One region of the Kribbella sp. NPDC049584 genome, then DNA from elsewhere that is predicted to be linked to it. Evidence: riboswitches for the same ligand, from Rfam matches in the RefSeq annotation. Region 1 holds a riboswitch; each other region holds the start of a gene.
The links. A riboswitch is a leader RNA that binds a small molecule or an ion and turns the genes downstream of it on or off. The one in region 1 is predicted to bind thiamine pyrophosphate.
Positions count from the first base shown of each region.

Region 2: another riboswitch for thiamine pyrophosphate. It lies ahead of thiC (phosphomethylpyrimidine synthase ThiC); the one in region 1 lies ahead of thiS (sulfur carrier protein ThiS).
Region 3: another riboswitch for thiamine pyrophosphate. It lies ahead of AB0J62_RS32645 (cytosine permease); the one in region 1 lies ahead of thiS (sulfur carrier protein ThiS).

Region 1 covers NZ_JBFAPF010000013.1:99,450-102,718, reverse strand. The annotation lists gene AB0J62_RS34690 (NmrA/HSCARG family protein) at 1-555, shown strand, start outside; gene AB0J62_RS34685 (thiazole synthase) at 569-1,342, opposite strand; gene thiS (sulfur carrier protein ThiS) at 1,344-1,547, opposite strand; TPP riboswitch at 1,540-1,650, opposite strand; gene AB0J62_RS34675 (LacI family DNA-binding transcriptional regulator) at 1,715-2,716, shown strand; gene AB0J62_RS34670 (glycosyl hydrolase) at 2,713-3,269, opposite strand, start outside.
Region 2 covers NZ_JBFAPF010000018.1:23,671-26,939, forward strand. The annotation lists gene AB0J62_RS40005 (hypothetical protein) at 1-103, opposite strand, end outside; gene AB0J62_RS40010 (lysophospholipid acyltransferase family protein) at 239-985, opposite strand; TPP riboswitch at 1,026-1,157, shown strand; gene thiC (phosphomethylpyrimidine synthase ThiC) at 1,149-2,771, shown strand; gene AB0J62_RS40020 (transposase) at 2,909-3,269, shown strand, end outside.
Region 3 covers NZ_JBFAPF010000012.1:26,109-29,377, forward strand. The annotation lists gene AB0J62_RS32635 (hypothetical protein) at 1-777, shown strand, start outside; gene AB0J62_RS32640 (alpha/beta hydrolase) at 774-1,436, shown strand; TPP riboswitch at 1,454-1,572, shown strand; gene AB0J62_RS32645 (cytosine permease) at 1,568-2,893, shown strand; gene AB0J62_RS32650 (cation:proton antiporter) at 2,835-3,269, opposite strand, start outside.

The sequences.
Region 1 (3,269 bases):
GCTGCTCACGCCGCCGGCGTCCAGCACGTGGTTTACGGCTCGGCCGGACCAGGGTTACGTGGTACCGGCGTCGACTCCTGGGAATCGAAGCTCGTCATCGCGGACTACCTGCGCGACTCGGACCTGCCGCTGACCGTTCTCCGGCCGATGGCCTTCATGGAACTCATGACGCACAAGGATTTCTATCCGGCGGTCTCGGTCTGGCATGTGATGCCCAAGCTCGCCGGCGAGAGCACAAGGATCCCCTGGCTGGCCGTCGACAACCTCGGTGCGGTCGCCGCCCGGGCCTTCGCCGAGCCGTCCGTTTTCGCCGGAAAGGAGCTCGCGCTGGCGGCCGAGCTCCGTTCGATCGACGGGTGCCGGCGAGCCTGGGCCGACGCGAAGGGCCGACCGCCACGGAGCTTCCGGATGCCGGTCCGGCTCTTCGAACGGTTCGTGGGCACGGACCTGACCACGATGTGGCGCTGGCTGGCGGTCAACCAGGTCACGGTCGACGTCGCGGAGACCGCGAAGCTGGTGGGACACGTGACCACCGTCGAGGAGTTCCTCGCCTGAGCGCCGTCGTACGTCAGGACGTCGGCAGACCAGTTGTAGGCGACGACGCCAGCGCGGATTGCCAACGGCGAGGGACCCGCCCGGCGAGGCGTGCGGCTCGTCCCGCGGAGACGGCATCACGCATCGCGGCGGCCATCAGGGCGGGCTTCTCCGCACGGGTGACCGGGGTCGCGAGCATGACCGCGTCGCATCCGAGCTCCATCGCCAGCGCGGCGTCGCTCGCCGTACCGATCCCGGCGTCGACGATGACCGGCACCTCGGCCGCTTCCGCGATCAGCGCGATGTTGTGCGGGTTGCGGATCCCGAGCGCCGAACCGATGGGCGCGGCCAACGGCATGACGGCCGCACAGCCGGCCTGCTCGAGCCGGCGGGCCAGGATCGGGTCGTCGTTCGTGTACGGCAGCACGGTGAAACCGTCCGCCACCAAGGCTTCCACGGCGTCGAGCAGCTCGAACGGGTCGGGCAGCAGCAGGTGATCGTCGGCGACGACCTCGACCTTGATCAGGTCGGTCTCCAACGCCTCCCGCGCCAGCTTCGCGGTCAGCACAGCCTCGGCTGCGGTGTGGCAGCCGGCGGTGTTCGGCAGTACGTCGATGCTGTGCTTCTTGAGCACGTCGAGCACCGAGCCCTCGTGCCCCGTGCCGAGGCGGCGCATCGCGACCGTGGTCAACTGGGTGCCGGAGGCAATCAATGCCTCCTCCATCACTTCCAGATTGGCCGAACCGCCCGTGCCCATGATGAGTCGGGACGTGTAGGTCCGCCCGCCGAGCTCCAGTGGGTCATCCATGTCAGCCTCCCTGCGTCGCGCTGACGATCTCGACCCGGTCACCGGGCTGCAACGCGGTCTGCGCCCACTCGGCCTTGGTCAGCACGTTCTGATTCACCGCGACCGCGATCCCCGTGGTGCGATCGGAGTACTCCGTGATCAACTCGGCCACGGACTTGCCGGCCGGCACGTCAACCGCCGTACCGTTCACCCACACGGATTCCATCGCGCTTCCTCCCTACGCCGGAATTACCCGATTCAGGTTCAGCGGTCGGTGACGGCTAGTCACCCTCTCAGCCCACTCCATGCGAGCTCCCGCGGACCTCTCGACTATAGCGCCCTGGTGGCGATGGGCAGTTATCGTGACCAGAACTGCGCGGGGAGGGGAGCGTCTTGGCGAAGCGGGTCGCGATCTCGGACGTGGCTGCTCGGGCAGGGGTCAGTCCGACGACGGTTTCGCATGTCGTGTCGGGGCGACGGCACGTGTCGGAGGTGACGCGGGCTCGAGTGCGGTCGGTGATGGACGAGCTCGGGTGGGAGCCGAACCAGCTCGCGCGCAGCCTCCGGATGCAGCGGACCCAGACGATCGCGCTGATCGTGCCGGACATCACCAACCCGTTCTACCCGTCGGTCGCGCGTGGTCTGCTCGACGTGGTCAGCGAGCCCGGGTACCAGGTGCTGATCGGCAACACCGACGGCTCGCCTTCAGCCGAGAAGGATCTGGTCGCGCGGATGGTGACTCGCAGTGTCGACGCAATCGTGTTCGCCGGCTACTACAGCAAGGCGAGCGACGTGGCGGCCGCCGTCGAGGCGGGGATCCCGGTGGCACTGATGGGCGGGCGGAAGGCCTCGGCCGGGATCGACGTACTGACCTCCGACGACCTCGCAGCCGGAGAGATCGCAACGCGGTACTTGATCAGGCGCGGCTATCACCGGATCGGCTTCATCACCGGCGCCCTGGGGGACGGGCCGCCCGCAGATCGGGTGAAGGGCTACCGTCGCGCGCTGACCTCGGCCGGGCTGCGGTTCAACAGTCAGCTGGTCGTCCGCGAGGAGTTCTCCCGAGCCGGCGGCGCTGCGGGATTGCAGAAGTTGCTCGAACTGCGCAAACCGCCGCGGGCCGTGCTGTGTACGAACGACATGGTCGCGATCGGCGCCCTAGATGTCGCCCGCGCCCGCGGCCTTCGCGTGCCCGATGACCTTGCGGTGATGGGTTTCGACGACATCGAGGCGGCAGCGCTCATCTCGCCGTCGCTGACCACGATCGCGGGCGATCCGCGTGAGCAGGGTCGCGCGGTCGGCCGGGTCCTGCTGAGCAGGCTGGAGGGGACGGCCGCCAGCCTGCCGCAGCGCATTCTGTTCGCGCCTTCCGTCGTACCGCGGGAATCCGCCTAGGGCGCGCTGACCGACGTCACGGTCGAGCCCGAGATGTACGTCGGCCAGATGCCTACCGTGACCGTGATCTGGCCGTTCGCGTTAGGTGTCATCGTGCTGGTCAGACCGTAGAGGCTTGTGACCTGGACGGGTCCGGTCGCGTTGACCGTCACCGTCGTGTTGGATCCGGATGCGGCCCAGATCGCGCGGAACGGCGTACCGTCGTTCGCCGCGTAGACCTGGTCGATCAGCCCGTTGCCCGGATTCTCCTTGCCGAGGAACGTCGCGCCGCGGAGCTGACGTGCGGCTGTCGCATAGGCGACGTACGACGGCTTGGGGGTGTACTTACCGAGCGCGTCGGCCTCGTTGTGCACGAGCCCGAAGTTGTTCTCCGCCGCGGCCGGATCGATGCCGTCGTTCTTGAAGTCGTACATGTAGAACCGGTCGACGTCGTGCCCGGGAACGTTGAGCATCTCGCGCGCCATGTACATCGCCTGCGTGGGCTCGTCGACCGGTACCGCGCTGCCGGAGCCGGTGTACCAGCCGGCCTCGGTGATCCAGATCGGTTTGTCGA
Region 2 (3,269 bases), on a different contig from region 1:
CGACGAAGAACGCACCGGCGTCCGGGATGTGCTCGGCAACATGCGGCGCCGGAGTCATCGCGCCCGGGTCGAACAGATGCAGCTCTTCCGGTGAATCGAACAAAACCTTCCCCGCCCGTTCGTGTCCGCGGGCCATCGATGCCGGCCCGCCGCACAGGGACCCCCCAGGTTCCTGCTCTGTCAACGAAGGCCTTCGTACCCTCGTTCAACCCCGAGGGTCAAGGTCCTGTCCGCCGTCTTAACGACGTTTGGCGGCTCGGCGGGCGAGCTCCTCCTGGTCCAGGCGCTCGGCCTCGGCCGGGGTCGGCGCGCTGCCGCCGTACGCCGCGGGCAGCCACCAGGCGCCGGCGGGCTGCTCGGGGTAGGCGCGGATGGTCTCGTCGAGCATTCCGGCCATCGTGGATCGCAGCTGCGCTGTCGCCTCGCCCGCGTCGTCGTCCGGCGTGACGGTGATCGGTGCGCCGATGGTGATCGAGATCGGGCGGTGCCGGGAGAAGTCCCGCGGATGATCCTTGGTGAACATCCGCTGCGTGCCCCACAGGATCATCGGGATGACCGGCACGCTGGCTTCCGCCGCCATCCGGACCGCGCCGGACTTGAACTCCTTCAGCTCGAAGGAGCGGCTGATCGTGGCCTCCGGGAACACTCCGACCACCTCGCCCGCGGCCAGGTACTCCAGCGCCTGCTGGTACGACGCCGCGCCCGCGTCCCGGTCGACCGGGATGTGGTGCATCCCACGCATCAGCGGACCGGAGTACCGGTTGCGGAACAGCACTTCCTTGGCCATGAACCGGACCAGTCGCTTGCTCGGGAGAGCGCCGTACCCGCCGAGGATGAAGTCGACGTAGCTGATGTGGTTGAGGGCGATCAGCGCACCGCCGGTCCGGGGCACGTTCTCCGCGCCGGTCAGGCGGAGCTTGAGGTCGAGAACCTTGAACGAGGTCCGCGCGAAGGCGATGACGGGCGGGTACACGAGGTCGCGCATCCCTAGACGTTACAGCCATGCCCTAGGGTGGTCGGTGACAACTTGAGATCGCGGGAGCTCGCACCGTAGTGGGCTGAGAGGGCGGCTGGACCAGGAATCGAACCTGGCCGGCGCCGCCGACCGCCGAACCTGTCCGGGTAATTCCGGCGTAGGGAGCACCAGCATGGTGAATGTCAGCACGATCCGTCCGGCCGTCACCACGGGTCCGATCTCGGGCTCGGAGAAGGTCTATCGCGGAGAGCTGGGCGTACCGGCTCGTCGCGTGCAGCTGACCGACGGCGAACACTTCGACCTGTACGACACCTCCGGCCCGTACACCGACGCGGCGGCGCGGATCGACGTACAGGCGGGTCTGCCCGCGATGCGGCGGGAGTGGATCGCCGGGCGCGAGCCACGGACCCAGCTCGGGCACGCGCGGGCCGGGGTGATCACCGAAGAGATGAGGTACGTCGCCGTCCGGGAGGGCGTCGATCCGGAGTTCGTCCGGGCCGAGGTGGCGCGCGGGCGGGCGGTGATACCGGCGAACCGGCGGCATCCGGAGAGCGAGCCGATGATCATCGGCAAGAAGTTCCTGGTGAAGGTCAACGCGAACATCGGCAACTCCGCCGTCACCAGCTCGGTCGAGGAAGAGGTCGAGAAGCTCGTCTGGGCGACCCGGTGGGGCGCGGACACGGTGATGGACCTGTCCACCGGGAAGAACATCCACGAGACGCGGGAATGGATCCTGCGGAACTCACCGGTGCCGATCGGGACGGTGCCGCTGTACCAGGCGCTGGAGAAGGTGAACGGCGATCCGGCCGCGCTGTCGTGGGAGGTGTACCGCGACACGGTCATCGAGCAGTGCGAGCAGGGTGTCGACTACATGACCGTGCACGCCGGCGTGCTGCTGCGCTACGTGCCGCTGACCGCGCGGCGTATCACCGGGATCGTGTCGCGGGGTGGATCGATCATGGCCGCCTGGTGCCTCGCGCATCATCAGGAATCGTTCCTGTACACGCATTTCGCGGAGCTGTGTTCGATTCTGCGGGAGTACGACGTGACGTTCTCGCTGGGCGACGGGTTGCGGCCGGGGTGCATCGCCGACGCGAACGACGACGCCCAGTTCGCGGAGCTGCGGACGCTGGGCGAGTTGACCCGGATCGCCTGGGAGCACGACGTACAGGTGATGATCGAAGGTCCGGGTCATGTGCCGATGCACAAGATCGCCGAGAACGTGCGGCTCGAGGAGGAGCTCTGCGGCGAGGCGCCGTTCTACACATTGGGGCCGTTGGCAACTGATGTGGCGCCCGCCTACGACCACATCACGTCGGCGATCGGCGCCGCACAGATCGGCTGGCTGGGTACGGCGATGCTGTGCTACGTCACGCCCAAGGAACATCTCGGGCTACCGGATCGTGACGACGTGAAGACCGGCGTGATCACCTACAAGATCGCTGCCCACGCAGCGGATCTGGCCAAGGGGCATCCGGGTGCACAGGCCTGGGACGACACGTTGTCCAAGGCAAGGTTCGAGTTCCGCTGGGAGGACCAGTTCAACCTCTCGCTGGACCCGGACACGGCTCGCTCCTTCCACGACGAGACCCTGCCGGCCGAGCCCGCGAAGACGGCCCACTTCTGCTCGATGTGCGGGCCGAAGTTCTGCTCGATGCGCATCACCGCCGATATCCGCGCGTACGCCGAGGAGCACGGCCTCACCTCGACGGAGGCGATCGAGGCCGGCTTCGCCGAGATGTCGGAGACCTTCAAGGCCGCCGACCAGAAGCTGTACCTGCCACTGGCTGACTGAGAGCCCTTGTCCGGCCCGGTTCACCGTCCTCCCGGGCCGGACACGGGGAGTAATCGGGTGAAGCGATTCAGGTTTTGTCCTTCACTCTACGTGAATAAGACTGTAGCCTTAAGCCGTTCAGAAGGAGGTGCAGGGCGATGGTCTTCGTTCTCACGGTAGATCAGCGAGGCAGCCGAAGCACGACCGATCTCGTACCCGAGCTGCTGAACTCCCTGAACCGCCGCCCGCGCCGGTCCGGACTGCTGCGGAGGTTCGAGCGGACCGCCGGCGATGAGGTGCAGGGCGTGCTGTCCGAGGCCCGGCCCACGATCGACGTGATCGTCGAGCTGCTGCGCGCGGACTCCTGGTACGTCGGCCTCGGTGTCGGCGAGGTGACCGAACCGCTGCCCCGCAGCACCAGAGCCGGCAGCGGCGAGGCGTTCGTGTTCGCCCGGGAGGCGGTGACCCGGGCCAAGTCGAGCCCGCACCATGTGAACGTGGTCGGCTCGGACTCGCGGG
Region 3 (3,269 bases), on a different contig from region 1:
CAGCAGCCCGGCGAGGAGCAGCACCACTACGCCCCGCCCACGCCGTACGGCGGTGGCACATACGGCACCGGCCGCGCGACTCCGCCGGTCGAAGGCCCGTACGCACCGCCTCAGCCCTACGGCACCCCACCAGGACAGTACGGCGTCCCGCCCCACCCGCAGGCTGGTCCGCACCACGCCCAGCCGCCCAGCTACCGCCCCGGTATGCCGTACGGCGCCCCGTCGAGCCCTGAGCCGCACGAGCTCCCCGTGTACGGACGGGAGCAGCCGCGCGACCCCCGTGCTTACCGGGTCGTCGGTCTGGCCACGGTGATCGCCGGCTTCTACGGCCTGCTCGTCATCTCGGTCCAGCGGGTCTCGCTGCGCGACATCTCGCAGGCACCGGGCTCACCCCTCAACCACCCGCTGCGCACGGACGTGATCGACGCGATCGGCCAGCTGCTGCTCGTGGTCGTCGGCGCCGCCGCGCTGTTCATGTGGATCCGCGACGTACTCGCCCGCCGCAGGGCCGGCCGCCAGCCCGAGCCGGCTGAGCTGGTCGGCCTCGGCCTGGTCGCGGTCTCCGCCGTACCGATCCTGGTCTGGCTGATCATGGTGCTGTCCACGGGTCTGGGGTCCATCGACGGCGCGGTCGACCGGCTGCCCACGGCGTACGGCTGGGGTGGTGCCGGTCTGCTGATCCTCGCGGTCGGTCTCTTCCTCGGGTACCGCGAACTGAAGCCCGACGTACCCAACCCGGTCGTCCAGGGCCCACCGGTCAAGGCACCCTGGGAGTGAGCGCACCAGTCGTCCTGGTGCCCGGTCTGGGCCTCGGCCCCGAGTCGTACGCCCGGACCGTGGAGCACCTCGTCACGCCGTACCACGTCGTCACCCTGCCCGGGTACGGCGAACCGGCCGGCGTCCGCGAGGATCTGCACCCGCGCGCACTGGCGGTAGCCCTCGCCGAGAAGATCCGCGAGCGGTCCGTCCTCGTCGGCCACTCCGCCAGCTGCCAGATCGTCGTCGAAACCGCAGTCCGGTACGCCGATCTCGTGCACGCGGTCGTACTAGCGGCGCCGTCGGGTGATGCGCGGATGTCCAGTTGGGTGGACCGAACCGTGCGCTGGCTGGGATCCGCCGTCCCGGACTCGCCCAAGCTGATCCGGACCGTCACCCCGCAGTACGTGCGGACCACGCTGCCGACCATTGCCCGCGCCGGTGAGGCGTCCCGGCACCACGACCTGGCCGGAGTGATCTCGCAGGTCAAGGCACCGGTCTTCATCGTCCGTGGGAAGCACGACCTGCTGGCGACGGCGGAGTGGGTCCAGCGACTCGCCGAGCTGAGCCATGGTGAGGCGCGGACCTTCGAGACCGGCGCGCATATGCCGGTCGTCACGAACGGCCCGGAGCTCGCCGCTCTCATAGAACGAGCAGCCGCTCTGCCGGAAACTAGCTGACGCGTTAGACTCCAGACACAAACCTATGCGGGAGCTCGCACCGAGGATGCGCGGGCTGAGAGGGCGACAGCTTGGGTCGCCGACCGCCTGAACCTGACCGGGTAATGCCGGCGTAGGGATTGGGGTCACAGATGACCGATACCGCTGTTCGTCCTGCCGACTCGACCGAGGCGCCGCTCGTCCTCACCACCGATGCGCCGCGGACGCTCGGCTTCTTCGACCAGTTCACGCTGTGGGGCAACTTCGGCATCTCGCTGTTCGGCCCGGTGACCGGTGCGCTCGTCGCGGCGTACACGGGCTCGCTGTGGCAAGGGCTGCTCGCGGTCGTCGTCGGCTGCGTGATGGGGGCGCTCGTGCTGGGCGGTGCGGCCGTGTTCGGGTCGCACACCGGTGCGCCGGCGATGGCGAGCCTGCGGGGGCTGTTCGGCCGTCGCGGCTCGATCGCGCCGACCATCCTCAACATCGCTCAGAACGTCGGCTGGGCGACGATGGAGATTATCGTCATCTCGCAGGCCGCGGTCGCGGTGACGAGTGAACGCTGGCGCTGGCTGTTCGTCGTACTGGCCGGGATCATCGCGACGACGATGGCGGTCCGGCCGCTGGGCAGCGTGAAGATCCTGCGGAAGTTCATGGTGTGGCTGGTGCTGATCGCGTCGGTCTACCTGTTCGTGCAGGTGCTCGGCAAGCCGGTGCATGCTCTGCCGCAGGACAGCGTGTTCGGCTTCTGGCCGGCCGTCGACCTCGCCGCCGCGGGTGTCGTCTCGTTCGCCCCGCTGGCCGCGGACTACACCCGGCACTCGCGTACCAACAAGGCTGCGTTCAGTGGGTCCGCACTCGGCTACGGCCTGGCAGCGATCGGGTACTACGCCCTCGGCGTTGTCGCGGTGGCCACCTTGCAGACCAACAGTGACGACGTGATCACCGCACTGGTCACCCTGCCCGCCGGAGCGATCGCACTGCTCGTGCTGCTGGTCGACGAGGTCGACGAGGCGTACGCGAACGTCTACTCGACCACGATGGCCGCGCACAATCTGATCGGCCACATCGACCGCCGGTGGATCTCGGTCGCCATCGGCGTGATCGCCACCGGGATCGCGCTGGTGGTTGACCTAGGCAACTACACGCAGTTCCTGTACCTGATCGGCTCGGTCTTCATCCCGTTGTTCGCGGTCGCGATCGCGGACTTCTTCGTGGTCAGCAAGATGAACTGGGACGTCTCCGGTACGGCGAAGTTCCGCTGGCAGCCGACGCTCGCGTGGCTGATCGGATTCGTCGCCTACCAGTTGGTGAACCCGGGCACCGTCGCCGGATGGTCCCCGTTCTGGACCGACGTACAGCAGGCGCTCTTCAACAACCAGCCGGTCCCGACGTGGCTCGGCGCGACGTACACGTCGATCGTCATCTCGATGCTGGCCGCGGTTCTTCTCGGCCGGATCGGTCGGCGGCAGGCTGCCTGAGCAGCGCGAGAGCGATTGCCGGGAAGATCAGCACGGACAGCAGTCCGGCGCAGACCAGCGCGGCGGCGGTGACCGGACTCATCAGCCCGGTCACCACGCCGATCTGCGTCGCGGTCACGATGAACGGCAACGAGGTCGCCTGCAACAGCCCGACAGCCGCGGTACTCCGAGCACCCAGCGTCCGCACCGAGAGGTACGCCGGTACGCCGCGCACGACCAGCAACGCCAGCAAGAACAGCGGAACGCGCAACAGCGCCGCCGGATCGTCGACCAGCCCGCGCAGATCCAGGCGCAGACCGCTCGTCACGAAGAACACCGGGATCAGGAAGCCGTAGCCGAGCGCCTCCAGCTTGGTCCGGAACCGGGGGTGCGAGGT